Regions from separate parts of the Bacillus sp. GW823-FHT06A11 genome, predicted to be linked through region 1. Evidence: riboswitches for the same ligand, from Rfam matches in the RefSeq annotation. Region 1 holds a riboswitch; the other holds the start of a gene.
The links. Region 1 has a riboswitch for magnesium ahead of mgtA (magnesium-translocating P-type ATPase). Riboswitches for the same ligand answer to the same signal wherever they lie in the genome.
Positions count from the first base shown of each region.

Region 2: another riboswitch for magnesium. It lies ahead of mgtE (magnesium transporter); the one in region 1 lies ahead of mgtA (magnesium-translocating P-type ATPase).

Region 1 is NZ_JBXAHS010000002.1:626,984-635,469, forward strand. It holds gene AC1Q8L_RS11810 (tripeptidase T) at 1-49, shown strand, start outside; gene AC1Q8L_RS11815 (DNA polymerase IV) at 393-1,631, shown strand; gene AC1Q8L_RS11820 (MgtC/SapB family protein) at 1,673-2,374, opposite strand; gene mgtA (magnesium-translocating P-type ATPase) at 2,448-5,153, opposite strand; M-box (ykoK) riboswitch at 5,489-5,656, opposite strand; gene AC1Q8L_RS11830 (hypothetical protein) at 5,825-6,364, shown strand; gene AC1Q8L_RS11835 (DUF3932 family protein) at 6,399-6,650, opposite strand; gene rnz (ribonuclease Z) at 6,840-7,763, shown strand; gene AC1Q8L_RS11845 (hypothetical protein) at 8,249-8,386, shown strand; gene sdaAB (L-serine ammonia-lyase, iron-sulfur-dependent subunit beta) at 8,434-8,486, shown strand, end outside.
Region 2 is NZ_JBXAHS010000001.1:2,434-10,083, forward strand. It holds gene AC1Q8L_RS00010 (penicillin-binding transpeptidase domain-containing protein) at 1-319, opposite strand, end outside; gene AC1Q8L_RS00015 (phosphodiester glycosidase family protein) at 599-1,696, opposite strand; gene mgtE (magnesium transporter) at 1,853-3,181, opposite strand; M-box (ykoK) riboswitch at 3,463-3,628, opposite strand; M-box (ykoK) riboswitch at 4,136-4,312, shown strand; gene AC1Q8L_RS00025 (FtsW/RodA/SpoVE family cell cycle protein) at 4,498-5,619, shown strand; partial or broken gene AC1Q8L_RS00030 (Rieske 2Fe-2S domain-containing protein) at 5,807-6,753, shown strand; partial or broken gene AC1Q8L_RS00035 (HXXEE domain-containing protein) at 6,965-7,063, opposite strand; partial or broken gene AC1Q8L_RS00040 (Ger(x)C family spore germination protein) at 7,245-7,650, opposite strand, start outside.

The DNA of each region.
Region 1 (8,486 bases):
AAAAACAGCAGAATTAGTTGTTGCAATTATTGAAGAAGTAGCGAAGTAATAGAATAGAAAAAGCGTGTAAATCAATTGTGATTTACACGCTTTTTATTTTGATTCGATTGTTTTTACAAGGCGTATAAGCCAATACAAGAAAAATCATAGCAGTATATAATATTAGACGAGAGAAAAATTCAAACGTATTCATGTTGAAAATTGGAAGGAGTAAATAATTATGATGATTAATATAACTACAAGGAACATATAGTTAATTTCACCATAATCAGCCTCTTTCACATGTGTATCCTCTTTATATGGATTATAAAAAAGAACAAGTAATTATTATAACTATTGTGCAAAATTTGATATAATAAAAGAACGAACGTTCTGATTAGGGAGTGAGTACTATGCGAGAAATGTATCCGAAAAATGGTCGTGTAATTTTACATGTAGATATGAATTGCTTTTTCGCATCTGTTGAAATTGCTCATGATCCATCATTACAAGGAAAGCCATTAGCGGTTGCTGGAAATGAAAAAGAGAGAAAAGGAATTATCATAACATGTAGTTATGAGGCGAGAGAATACGGAATACGTACGACGATGCCCCTTTGGGAAGCGAAAAGGTTATGCCCGCAATTAGTTGTAAGGCGTCCTAATTTCACATTATATCGCGAAGCTTCATTTCAAATGTTTCAAGTCCTTTCCCGTTTTACAGAAAAGATACAACCAGTCTCAATAGATGAAGGATATTTAGATATTACAGATTGCTACGCACTTGGTTCTCCTGTTGAAATAGCAAAGATGATTCAACAAGCACTATTAACAGAGTTGCAGCTTCCGTGTAGTATTGGAATCGCTCCAAATCTTTTCCTAGCAAAGACCGCTTCAGATATGAAAAAACCACTTGGTATTACCGTGCTTCGAAAACGCGATATTCCAGAACTGATTTGGCCACGTCCAGTTGGAGCAATGCATGGAATTGGTGAGAAAACAGCTGAAAAATTAAATGGTATTCATATACAGACAATTGAACAGTTGGCAAAGGGAGACGAGCATATCATTCGCGCTAAAATTGGCAAGCACGTTGTTGATTTGCAAAGGCGTGCAAAAGGTATGGATGATAGGGAAGTGGATCCGAGTCAAATGGGACAGCATAAAAGTGTCGGTAACTCGATGACTTTTTCAAAGGATATGGATGAAGAGAAAGAATTACTTGATATGTTAGAACGTTTATCAAAGTCAGTGAGTAAAAGGTTACAAAAGCGAACCCTTGTCAGCTATAATATTCAAATTATGATTAAATACCATGATAGACGAACAGTAACACGGAGTAAGCAATTGAAAAATGCGATTTGGGAAGAACGCGATATTTTTCAAGCAGCATCCCGTTTATGGAAGCAACATTGGGATGGTGATTCCATTCGTTTACTAGGTGTTACAGCTACTGAAATAGAGTGGAAGACAGAATCGGTGAAACAATTAGATTTGTTTTCATTTGAAGAGGATGCAAAAAAAGAACCGCTACTTGCTGTCATTGATCAAATTAATGATAAGTATGGAACACTGCTTTTACAACGAGGTAGTCAACTACTACGTAAGCAAGAGAAGTCGTTTCAACAAAAGTTAGAAAATAAATTTATGTAGAAGGTGTCATGAAGTAGTAAAAATCATGACACCTTTCCTATTTAACTCGCTTCTAAATCTAAAGAAGTCTTCCATCCAGCTCCAGTAACGCCAGATTCTAATAGCATTCTACTTACTATTTTTTCAATTAAGATAGCTGCATTTGTCTTGCAATGTAATATAGCCTGTATACAAACTTTTTGATTAGAATCTACATCTTCACTATACAACTCTTTTAAACTGAGCCCTTCTGTACTTACCATATGCATAAGTAAAAAACGAATATGTGCTTCAGTTTCTTCTGAACAAGTAAGGGAAAGTAAGTAGTTCGTTTGTTCAGGTGATTCTTCTTTTGATTTTTTATTCATAAAAAGAGCAATTGGGCGAAGAAGTATATTTGCTAGTAACACGCCGGCTGCACCTAATATAGCTGCAACGAGGAAACCGGCGCCTGTAAGAGTACCGACAGCAGCTGCACACCATAAAGTAGCTGCCGTATTTAGCCCTCTAATACTAAAACCATCGCGGATAATAACGCCACCCCCTAAAAAACCAATGCCACTAACGACTTGAGCAGCAATGCGTGAGGGGCTAGCATCATGATCAAGCATGACGGATAATAAAACAAATATACAGGCACCAAGTGATACGAGAGCATTTGTCCGTAACCCAGCCATTCGATGTCTCCATTGTCTTTCCATTCCGATGCAAGCTCCTACAATAATTGCTATAACTAATCTGAATATAATGTCGTACCATACCATCATGGTCACCTCCATATATAAATATGTGTTATGTCTTTTAGAATGAGCGGGGAATACCCACTCATTCTTATTTTTACAACCAGCTATGAAACTTTTTAATATAAAGCTTTTTCAGGAATTGTGTTAAAAAAGCGTAGCCTAATAGTATTCCTACTAACCAAGGGAAGTAGCTAAGTGGCAATGCTTGTAAACCAACGGCTGCACCAAGTGGTGAGAATGGAATATAAATCCCTATTGCCATAATAAGAGCGGTTAATAAAACGACGGGTGTTGATGCAGTGCTTTGAATAAATGGAATCTTCTGTGTTCGTATCATGTGAACAATTAAAGTTTGAGTTAACAATCCAACCACAAACCAACCGGACTGGAATAATGATTGCTCGCTCGGTGTATTTGCGCCAAATACATTCCACATGACTACGTATGTGATAATATCAAATATGGAACTAATTGGGCCGATACAAATAATGAAGTTTCGTAAGTTTGCAGTATCCCATTTTCGGGGTTTTTCTAGAAACTCTTTATCCATTTTGTCCCATGGAATAGAAAGTTGTGAAATATCATAAAGTAAGTTTTGAATTAAAAGATGAATGGCAAGCATCGGTAAAAAAGGAATGAAAGCACTTGCTACTAACACGCTAAACACATTACCGAAGTTAGAGCTAGCTGTCATCTTAATATATTTTAAAATATTTCCGAATGTAGTACGTCCTTCTACAATCCCGGCTTCTAATATAGTTAAACTTTTTTCGAGTAGAATAATATCAGAAGCTTCTTTCGCAATATCAGTAGCAGTATCAACAGATATTCCGACATCAGCTTCACGTAATGCTACAGCATCGTTAATGCCGTCTCCCATGTAACCTACAGTGTGTCTGTTTCCTTGTAATGCGTGTATAATGCGAGATTTTTGCATTGGATTAAGCTTCGCAAATACAGTCGTTTCTTCAGCAAGTTTTGCTAATGCTTTATCTGGTAAAGAATCAATCTCGTAACCGAGGATTGGTTCGCCGATATCTAATCCAACTTCTTTACAAACTTTTCGTGTAACAATTTCGTTATCGCCAGTTAAAATTTTTACTTGTACACCATGCTTTTGTAATGCTTGAATTGCAGCTGCTGCAGATGGTTTCGGTGGATCTAAAAAGCCGATATATCCAGCGAGAATCATATCAGTTTCGTCTTTTACTGCGTACTCTTTATCATTTATGTTTCTATCTTTTTTATAAGCCACAGCAATAACCCGCATACCTTCACTATTCAATGTCTCGCTTAGTTTTTTGACATTTGAGCGTATTTCCTCAGTGAGTGTAACGATTTTTTTATCCACTTCAGTGTAGTTGCAAATTGATAAAATTTCTTCTACGGCACCTTTACAAACCATTGTATGTTCACCTGAAATATCTTTTACGATGACTGACATACGCCGGCGGGCGAAATCGAATGGAATTTCATCTAGCTTTTGAAAAGCTGATGGGTCAAATGTATTGTTTTCCTCTGTATGCTTAATAACAGCTTTATCTATTAAGTTTTTCAATCCAGTTTGATAGAAACTATTTAAATAGGCAAATTGCAAGACACGATTGCATTTATTTCCACTAGAATCTAAGTGACGAACAAGGACAACTTTATCTTCTGTTAAAGTTCCGGTTTTATCTGTACAAAGAATGTTCATAGCACCTAAGTTTTGAATAGAATTTAGCTGTTTTACAATTACTTTTTGTTTAGACATGTTAACGGCACCTTTAGCTAAATTAGCAGTTACAATCATTGGTAACATTTCAGGTGTAAGACCAACAGCAACGGCAATAGCGAAGAAGAAAGCTTCTTGCCAATCTCCCTTTGTGAATCCGTTAATGAGAAGGACGATAGGCGCCATAATAAGCATGAATGTAATTAAGAGCCAGCTTACTTTGTTTACACCTTTATCAAAGCTTGTTTCTACACGCTTTCCGATTACCTTATTTGCTAAAGAGCCGAAATACGTATCGGTACTTGTTGAGATGACAACAGCTTTTGCGCTACCACTTACAATATTTGTTCCCATGAAGCAAAGGTTTTCCATATCGAGTGGATTGTAATTTTTTTTCATGTTTTTCGGTAAGATATGCTTATTTTCTGTATGGTAGCAGTGTTCGTATTTTTCTATAGGAAGTGCTTCCCCTGTCAAAGAAGATTGATTAACAAATAAATCTTTAGCGGATACAACACGCACATCAGCTGGAACGATATCACCAGCTGAAAGGGAAATAATATCGCCAGGTACAAGCTCTTCAATTGGAATTTCTGTTGTGTAATTTCGATTTAAATTCGTTACATTTTTTGTTTCATGTACAAATCCATTTATTCTAAATACGCTCGCAGTTGTTCGAACCATAGCCTTTAACTTATCGGCAGCTTTTTGAGAACGAAATTCTTGGGAAAACCGAATCGTTGCACTAAGTAGTACCATTGCAGATACGACAATTGTTCCTTGTATGTCATCTGTGAAAAAGGAGAGTGCTCCAAGAGCTAATAAAACGAAAATAAATGGATTTTTAAATGCCAGCAGAAATTGAATGTACCACGGCGCCATTTTATTATGAGCTATTTCGTTCGGACCGTAAAAAGAAAGTCTACGAGCCACTTCTTGTTTAGATAATCCATCTTGTGTTGTTTCTAGAAGTTTTAACGCAGAGATTACATCTTGTGTTGCAACCTCCACTAATAATTCGTTATTTGTTTTCATGCTATCTTGCTCATAAGCATGCTTTGTTTCTTGTCTTTGTAAATTAAACATCGGTAGTTCCTCCTCTGTCATGAAGGAGGAAACAATCTGTTACCTAACTAACTATTTGAAATGGTGAGGAACAGTTTCTTTCCTACCTACATGATGAAATATGAATGTAAAACGTATGGGTATCTGGGCCGAATCATCAATTGCCAACTGTTCCTCACCTCCGTACAATTTAGTAGTTTCTGAATATGCTATGTTTGTTTCATAGTAAGGTGCATATAGACGTAAAAAGACCTTTACTCAAAACGAGTAAAGGTCTGAATTCGCAGTTAAAAGAGTCCACAACAAAGACTGCTAGTAGACATAAATAAAAACAGTTTTTGTGTATGACAAAATACATGCACCTCTCCCTCGTTGAGTTTTAGCACTGTATAGCATAGGTACTGAAACCAGCTACGTTAAAAAAGGCCTTCATTCCGACCTTTCCTGTTGACCCATTGGCGTCTCTCGACATTTTTGGGCAGCAGCGTTTCTCTATACAGGAGCCTCACCTAACAGAGACCATATTCAATTACATGTTGAATGTTAGCACTGTAAAATCGTAGTGTCAATATCTTTTTTATCTGTGTTTTTAAAATATTAAATGGATTTATAATAGATATATGGGATGAAATACATGATATTAATTATAAATAATGTGGAAAATAAATATTTTTATAAAAGGGGAATTTGTAATGGTACCACAAAATTTTATTATAAATATTGAGAATCAAAAGTGGTTGTTTAATGAGCAGGAAGATTTATGTTCTCACGGGGAAATTTATTTAAATGTGGATGGAACGATTATTACACAAACAGGTATGGATGAGGAATGGGGAATAAGTGAATCAGCTCTAGCTCTGTTACGAACTTTAGATAAAGAATATATTTGTGATATTGAAAATGAAGAGGGGCTTATTTTGCACGGATGTGGCACTATGCTCATGTTAGGATGCCCAATTTTAATTCATTGGACTATAAACCATATAGGTGAAAATGTGGTTTTAAAGGATTTTGTCAAAGTTATTTCTACTGATCAAAAGGCTATATACTATGAAGGGCTTCATATAGAAGTAAATGAAAATGAATATAGAAAACAAATTGTTTCTTTTGCGCTACAAGCAAAAGAATTATTCAATAAATCAAGTGAAAAGATAATTTTAGATGAGTTTGATCAAAGTATGTATACAGACTTGTGGACGGAATATAATCATTTGCTAAATAAGTATAAATAAAAAAGCACTGTAACCAGTGCTTTTTTATTATAGATTACGAGATTGTAGGGTTTTCAAAAATAACAATCTCTGAACTGTTTGTAGTTGAAACGCGTTGGGCGTAATATGTTAAAGCTGAAGAAATATATGCTGGTAACGTATCATTTGTATGTGATGTTGTATATTCATGGATTAATTCCTTTAAAGTTGTCCATTCTAATTGTGCTGGGTGATCAGACACGAAAGAACTTACCCAGCGATCAAATGAAGATGAAAAATCAGTTTGTAAACGAAATACTTCTTTCATAATAAAACGCTCCCTTAAAATGTAGTATAATCATTTTAACACAAAACACGAACGATTGCTAAATTTTTTAAGTATAACGTTCGTGTTATATAGTTGTCTAGATGATTGGTTATGTAAATTCAATTTGCCATTTGAAATAACATTCCGTAAGATGAGAGATAGAGTATATTTAGAGCTGGAGGAAAGAAAGTGGAATTTGTATTTTTAGGAACTGGTGCAGGTGTTCCTTCAAAAGGAAGGAACGTTTCAGCAATTGCTTTACAATTGTTAGAAGAACGAGGACAAACTTGGTTATTTGATTGTGGCGAGGCCACGCAACATCAAATATTACATACATCTGTACGTCCGCGCCGCATTGAAAAAATATTTATTACGCATTTACATGGCGATCATATTTTTGGATTGCCTGGTTTATTAGGTAGCCGTTCATTTCAAGGAGGAACTACGCCTTTAACGGTGTATGGACCGAAAGGAATTAAACAATTTATTGAAGTGGCATTATCGGTAAGTACGACACATGTGAAATATCCACTTGAAGTTGTGGAGATAACAGAAGAAGGTACCGTATTTGAAGATAATGAATTTTATGTAGAAACGAAAAGATTGTCACACGGTATAGAATGTTTTGGATATCGTATTGTAGAGAAAGATATACAAGGTGCTCTTTTAGTTGATAAGTTGCTTGAGATGGGTGTGAAACCAGGTCCAATCTTTAAACGTTTAAAGGATGGAGAAGTAGTTGAATTAGAGGATGGCACGATATTAAATGGAAATGAGTTTATCGGCCCACCTCAAAAAGGAAGAATTATTACTATCTTAGGTGATACGCGATATTGCGAAGCAAGTAGGGAGCTTGCGCAAGATGCAGATGTACTTGTCCATGAAGCGACTTTCGCAGCAGAAGATGAGCAACAAGCGCATGATTATTTTCATTCCACATCTAAGCAAGCTGCGAGCATTGCACTTCAGGCAAATGCGAAGCGATTAATCTTAACTCACATTAGTTCTCGCTATCAAGGAGATACATATAAGGAATTATTGAAAGAGGCAAGAGAGTTGTTTTCTAATACAGAAATAGCGACAGATTTGAAATCATTCCCAGTAGAAAAATAATAATTTTGTAAAAAATGGTAACGGTGGGTTACCATTTTTTTATGTCTAAAAAAATTTAAAAATAAAACTGTTATTATTTTATACTTATACTTGGATGATACAGAAAATTAGAATGGTTTGAATATATACGATAAAAATACGAAATAATGATTATTTAGAAAAACTGTTATATAAGTCAGATGACATACAAGTGATACAAATAGCAGGAATGGACTTTTATTCAGAACTTTTAAAATTCAACAAAAGTAAGCGTTTTATAAAAAACAAGCTATAATGAGGGCAGATTATAATTTATGATAAGTCACATGCTTTTTAGTTATTATCGTAACAAGTGAAGTTGACTAAACCATGAGAGAGTAACATGAGAATTATAATAGGAAAGATATCGCTTGTTTATGCTATCCTTGCAATGGCTTCTGTGTTAAACTTTGGATTGCTACCAGACTTTATTGTGGATTATCTTATATCATTTTTTAATGAAAATAATGCTAAGATTCTTATGTATTATTATAACTGGTATTATTTCAGGTTATATTGGATTACTTTTATTTAAAAATTATCCAATTCATACAGCAGAACAAATTCGTGGTACAACTGGAAAAGCGACAGATGTAGCAGGTTAATAGAATAGTAGAATAAATTTTTGCATAGAGGTTTAGGGGGAGTTATGATGAAGTATCGCTCAGTATTTGATATTATCGGTCCAGTTATGATTGGACCATC
Region 2 (7,650 bases), on a different contig from region 1:
ATGAAACTGGTCCTACATCCGTATCCATCTTAACTTCAAAAAGAAAAAGCTCTTTATCTTTCGTATTCTCTCCTTTCATTTTAACTTTTAAATTCTTAGCTCCAATCCCCTCATATATTTTTTGATATTTTTCTGTAAATTCTTTTTTAGAAATCGATTTTTTGGCATGATCTGATAAATGATCATACATATTTGCAAACTTTTTATCATTCCATAAATTAATATATTCTTCAAATGCTTGTTTTGGCGGTTCGTTTTTATTACATCCTACCAACATAACTGCGAAACAAATGAAAAACAGCATCCATAATTTTTTCAATTCAATCTTCTCCCTTAGTTAAAAATGATGATTCCTTTCTTAATTTATTTAATAAAAAATGTTTTAACGCTTAATAGACAGTGAAAGTAAGGATATTGTTCCATATTTACAAAAAACTAAAAAAGAGTGATAAGAATTCCGTAAATTTGGAATCCTCATCACTCTCGTTTGATATTGTGCAAATCATGAATATGAAATAATAATTTCTAATTTTAAAAAATAATTTTAATTTTCCAACTAACGAGATAAAAATCATGTATTTGTTCTATTTTTAATAATTCATAAATTCGTTGAAATGTTCGCATCAAATTCATCTGATGTTTTGGTATCTATTTTTCTCCCATCAATTGTCATCTTTATTTTTTGTTTTTGGTTTGCTGTTACCACCCAAGCGTTCGGTAAATAACGATCTTCATGGGATAATGTAGACGGTGAATTTATAACCTTTCCTCCTAAATATAGCGTAGCAGAAGAACCTCCATCCATTGCCATTGCATTTATAGCGCCTTTTTCATATAGAATATCTTGACACTCTTTTAACGTAGCCCCTATACTATGCGTCTGTCTACCGTCAATAACTAGAAACATAATTGTACCATCTTCTTTTTGGGCCATAATACTTCTTGGAGCCGACCCCCAACCGCCGTCTCCTTCTGTAATCATTTTTTCTCCATTTACAATTAACTGTGGCATAAATCCAGCTGCGGAAACGACTTGTTTATCCAACAGTTGTTGGGTAGAATAATTTCCTGTTATCATTTGACCAAACTTTGTTAATCCCGTAATAATTGTAGGGGCATTTCTATCCATATTTGTATCAATAGCTTTCCCATTTTCTATCACAATTCCAGTAGCAACATTTCCTCCACCCCTTCCTGTTTCGTCAGCAAATCCACTTGCATTCACAGCAACAAGTGCATGATTACGTTTTGCCATTACGCTAATTTTTTCTCCCCTGTTAGCGCCCTGTGTTCCTTGATGGCTAACAAGTTTAACATTGAAGGGATTGCTAATAGTAACTAATTTTCCTTCAAAAAGAAAGCGACTATCTTTGTTACTTTTAATCGTTTCTACATCAATTTCTAATGGCTGATTTTTAAATTCTTCTAATCTTTTTCCTGCTATTTTTTTATAAATATGCTCATCACTATTTGACCATTTTGGATGATTAATTCTATCTTGCAATTTATCTAGTTCCTTTTGGGATAGGAATGTATACTTCGCATATTGTGGATGCTGAGAAGTTAGTATACTCCCAGCCATTGTTATGCGAAGCTCCCGGCCATAGCTAGTACCAAATAATATTCCTATGCCAATAAGCATGAAAATAGACAATAGAAGCAAAATTCGTTTGAAGATTTTTCTTAGATGTTTCATAGTTTTATCCTCCGGTATTAATTACATTCAATGAATCTTTTAAAATATTTTTTAATAAAGACAAAGGTGTTTGATTTCATCATGCCTGAATTCCCCGCTATATTTTAGCAATTAGGGCAAAATACTTATTCCGAATTTCATTTTTTCAGTGTATATTTATAAATTTAATAACATTTTTGCAACCATGAAATAAATTACTAATCCTGTTCCGTCAACAAATGTTGTAATAAATGGACCTGAAACAACTGCAGGATCTAGTTTTAATTTTCTTAGAATCAAAGGTAAAACAGCTGCTACAAGAGAGGCCCAAATAACAATAAATAATAAAGTAATTGCTACAACTTGTGCAACTTCTGTTCCAACTCCTAACATATAAGCACGAGTGAGCCCAGCTATCCCAAGTGCAAGTCCAAGAAGCATACCTATTGCAAATTCCTTTTTCATTACACGGAAAATGTCTTTAAATTTCACCTCTCCAATACCAATTGCACGAGTAATTGTTGCTACAACCTGTGTTCCTGTATTCCCTCCAGTACCTACTAATAATGGAACAAAGAAAGCAAGGGCAACTACAGTTTCAATTTCGTCTTCAAAATACTTTAATACTGTACCTGTATATGCCTCAGCAACAAAAAGAAGTAATAACCATGGTAGACGTTTGAAGAAAATACTCCAAACGCTAGCTTCAAAGTAAGATTGATTCAACGGTTCACTTCCGCCTAACTTTTGAATATCTTCTGTAGCTTCTGCTTCCATAACATTCATTACGTCATCAAATGTTATAATACCAATCATTTTATTATTTACTGTTATCACAGGTATGGCTGCTAAATTATAATTTAGTAGCTTTTTTACAACTTCTTGCTGGTCAACTTCAGCATGTACTGAAATTACCTCTGGCATCATGATAGTAGATAATATCTCTTCATCTGCTGCTAGTAATAACTCATGTATGGAAACGATTCCCTCAAGATAACCATGACTATCAAGAACATAACTATAAGATATTGATTCTACATTTTCAGAATGTTCCCTAATGTACTTCAATGTCATTTTTACTGACCAATTTCCTCTAACTGCAACAAAATCACTTGTGACAAGACTTCCTGCCGTTTCAGGTTTGAAATTCATCAATTTTTTTACGTTATGTTTTGTAATTTTGTCTAGATACGCCATTAATTTAGCTTGTTTTTCAGGATGAACCGCTAGAAGTAAATCTACTAATTCATCAATCGGTTGTAAATTTAGTAACTTTTTAGCTTTGTTTTCAGATAAGTGAATTAAGATATTATATTTTTCTTCTGCACTCATATATTGAAGAATTTTAGAGCTTTTTAATACGGGAATCGTATTTAGCAATATGATTTGATCTTCAATTGAAAATCTTTTTACTTCTTGCGCAACATCATACGACGGAAGACGTAAAACTTTCTCTGCATCCAAATTATTTTTGGTTACAAGTAATTCTTTTAATAATTTCTTCATGTTAACTCCTCCTCATATTGCTAAGGGAGACTCTAGAGTTTCATGAGTGGTTTTGTTTTATTTTATCTGTCTAAAATTTTTTATTAGAGCAATAATAGTTACATTGCAATCAATTCATTATTTAGAATTACCTCCTTTTTGAATATAAACAAGATAAAAATAAATAACATTAAACAGAAAAACCTTTACTCAAAAAGGAGTAAAGGTTTTATCACAATACAAATAAATGATTATTAAGACAGCTCTGCCGAAATCACAGAGGTGCCTTTCTACCAAATCGTATACCACTCCCTCGTTGAGTTTTAGCACTGTATAGCATAGGTTTTTATAACCAGCTACATTAAGAAGGGCCTTAATCCGACCGTTCCTGTTGACCCATTGGCGTCTCTCGACATTTTTGGGCAGCAGCGTTTCTCTATACAGGAGCCTCACCTAACAAAGTTTATTGAATTACTTCAAAATTTAAACCAGAATTTAATATTTGTCAACTGACTTTCAATTCCATTCATAAAAAAATCTTTTATAGAAAATGAAATTATATTTTATTATAAATTTAAAATTCCCCTTAAAAAACATAGAATTCAAATAGATTTAATTCGAAGAAACGTAATAAAACATATGAAACTTATTGTTTTTAATCAAATTCCAACTTTATAACAAAAGATGAATAATTAGTCATTCTGTATATCAAAAGAACATTCACAAAAAAATCTTCTTTTATGATTAAAATCTTCTTTACTGTTTATCAAATTTATATGGTTAAACTACTTAATCAAACGATACACTACAAGTCAAAAATATGTACTTATACAGAATGATTACAGACATTTTTTCATATCATTTCTCAAAGAACTATAAAGCAATAAAACAAATAAAATTAGCAATATGGTTGCTTGACAAGCAAAAAAAATATATTTATGCTTGCTACACGAAACAAACACATAAAATTTATATTGCTTAACCTGTTAGGTGAGGCTCCTATGCAAACACAGGCTATTGCCCAAAAATGTCGAAAGACGCCAATGGGTAGAACAGGAATTGTCGGATTAAGGCTCTTCTTAAGATAGCTAAGTAATGAATTTTCATTACTTTACGTTGTATAGTGCCAAAGCTCTACTAGAGGGAAAAAAGCCTTATTTACTCATGCCATTTTGAATCCCTCTAGTTACATACTAGGGGGATTTTTGCGTAAAAAACAGGGAATAAGCGATAGAATCTTCCTAAACAAAAGTCATATTTAGTAATTGACGAGAACAAGATTCTATTCATTAGCAAATGTAATATTATGTTTTGTTTTAAATCAGGAGGATATTAAAATGAAAAAAATATTAAAACTCGATTATCTATTGCTCCTTCCTCTATTCATAACATGTACTTTAGGTATTATCATGATGTATAGTGCAAGCTCCATTGTCGCTGTCCAACATTACGGTTATAACAGTAGACATTTTGTTGATTCTCAATTAACAAAGCTACTTTTAGGAACAATAGGATTAATAATTTGTGCTTTACTCCCATATGAAATATGGAAAAAACGAATAGTCTCAATCTGTATTATGGTTGGGGGGATTTTTTTATTAATTATGGTTTTATGGAAAGGAAAAGTGGTAAATAATGCTCAATCATGGATCTTTGGAATACAGCCAGCTGAATTTCTTAAATTAGGAACAATCCTTGTAACAGCCCGTTTTTTTGCATTGCGACAAGAACAAGCTAAAAATAACTGGAGTGGTATCGGAAAACTTTTATTTTTTTTAGCTACAATTTTTTTTCTTATCTTTAAACAACCAAATTTAGGATCTGCACTTTTAATATTAGGTATAGGTTTTAGCATATTTCTTTGTTCAGGAATAAATATAAATCTACTAATCAAAAGAACTACCATCGGTTCTATTTTATGGTTACCTATTTTATATTATTTGATTCAATATAGTTTATCAGAAGTTCAAAAGACACGTATTACTACGATTTTCAATCCCTTTCTTGATGCGCAAGGAAATGGATACCAGCTTGTAAACTCTTTTATTGCCATGGGCTCTGGAGGAATCACTGGTCGTGGATTTGGAAATAGCATACAAAAAACAGGTTATCTTCCAGAACCACACACTGATTTTATAATGGCAATAGTTTCTGAAGAACTAGGATTTATTGGTGTATTTATTCTATTGGTTGGAGTTTTGACTATAGTACTTCGCTCCTTAAAAATTGCACAATTATGTGTAGATCCATTCGGCAGTTTTATAGCAATTGGTATAGGATGTATGATTGGTATGCAATCAGTTGTAAATTTAGGTGGTATTACGGGACTATTTCCTCTTACAGGTACTCCATTTCCATTTGTAAGTTTTGGTGGAAGTTCTTTAATGGTGAATTTAATAGCAATAGGAATATTGCTTAATATCTCAATTTTCGATAAAATAAAACTTTCTCCTTTTTAAAATCTATTGTACTTTAGTCATTTTTGTTACATTTAGAGAGATTATGCAGGCTTTCATAATGATTTGATTAAACTGTAGATTTATTAATTTTAAACGAACATTTAAAATATTTTATAGCATAGAATAGACAGTATACAGTAGACACCACTAATATCTACTAGGTGAATAAAAAAGAAGGAGAAAATAAATGACTCTAAATATAAATAGAGTATTCCCACGTAATTGGTATGCTGTGAGTTATGTAAAAGATATAAAAAAGATCCCAGTAAAAAAAGAGTTGCTGGCAAAGATTTTGTATTATATCGGGATGAAAAAGGCGAAGTTCAGGCTCTATCACCTTACTGCCCTCATCGTGGCGCTGACTTATCACTGGGACAAGTAGTAAATGGTAAACTAGTCTGTCCCTACCATGGTTGGGAATTCGATAGTTGTGGTACTTGTGTAAGAATTCCATCCCAACCCAATAAACCTATCCCGAAATTTGCTCATACCTTCTCATACCCTGTAAGAGAAAAAATTGGGTTGATTTGGATATACCCTGATAGTGAGGAAACTCCACCTGAATGGCAAACTTTTCATGTAATGGAGAACACTCCCTTTAAACTCTCTTTCTTCCACGCCACTTGGAATGCACACCTTACTCGATCAATCGAATCTGTGCTGGATACTGCTCATCTTGCTTATATACATAAAAAAACGATTGGTAGAAAAACAAAAGCCGAATCAACCAATTATAAGCTGGAGGGAACACTGGATCAGTTTATATTCTCAAATGGTGATGCTTACCTTGAATACAAATTCCCACATCAGTGGATGCTTCACAGTGGCAAACAGGAGAATGAGTCATTTATTCCGTATATTACGTTTACACCAATTGATGAAGAAGAGACATTAATTATGGGATATACCGGAAGGACATTTTTAAAGTACTTCCCTTTACTAGACCAAATTTTAGCTAAATTTAGTTTAAGAGTACTAAAAGAGGATCAAATTATTGTAGAAAGTCAACATCCTAGACCTATACCAGAAGCTTTAAAAATGGAGGCCCATGTTCATGCAGATATGGCTCAAATTCAGTTTAGAAAACGTTGGTTTCAGTTTTTACAAAATGGGTCTTGTTTTTCACTTGATTAAAGGCACGTAACGCAGTATTAAATATAGGTGTAGTGATGTTGATAGACGTGGATGCTACCCCATCGCCATCAAGCTAAAATTTTATAGTACCCCCTGAACCCAATTTTGTACTAACTCGTAACAAAAAATCCCTTCAAAAAAAGAAAGGCGCCTATGCACCTTTCTTTTGTAATTCATTCTCACTCTCTTAGCATTCAGAATCCCTTATGAATCACTTTAATGCATCATTGTACGGACCTAATGACTCTTTAGAAAAGTAATAATTTGTCTCCTTACTTTTCAGTAACATATTTCCTCTTATTATTAAAAATAAGTCGTTTGTACTTAATATTTTTACTATAACTCTAACTAGTGCTAACCAAAGGATCATAATAAGCCAAATATAATTTATTAATCACGTTTAAAGTACATAAGTCTGCACTGATTGAAAATGCAGAACCAGCATTAATATCGTTTAGCGTATTTCTAATCCGCTAACGACTTAAATCACCTTATTTCACTCTCTTCGGTAAAGTTGAGCCTGAATGTTCAATTACTGGATGAACATAAACATTAATGTCAGCATTACTAAAATAATTTTCACCTTGATCCCAATTCTTACTTATTTTCTTCCATTCTTTATAATTATTCCGCTTATATACTTCTCCTAATGCTAATACATCCACCTTATATTTTTTTGAACAAGCTTTATTGATTTTTGAATCCTTTGCTCCATCTCTTTTGAAATATCCTTCGTTAAGCGTTTTTCATCCATAACTTGTTTATAATGGCTAAAATGCAACTCCGCCAAAGTACCCTCGAGAAACAAATAGACGGATGTTTCTTCTCATTTCATGATCACGAATATGTACATCTAGCGTATTCTGTAAAATATTGGGATTCGAGAGTAATTTTTCA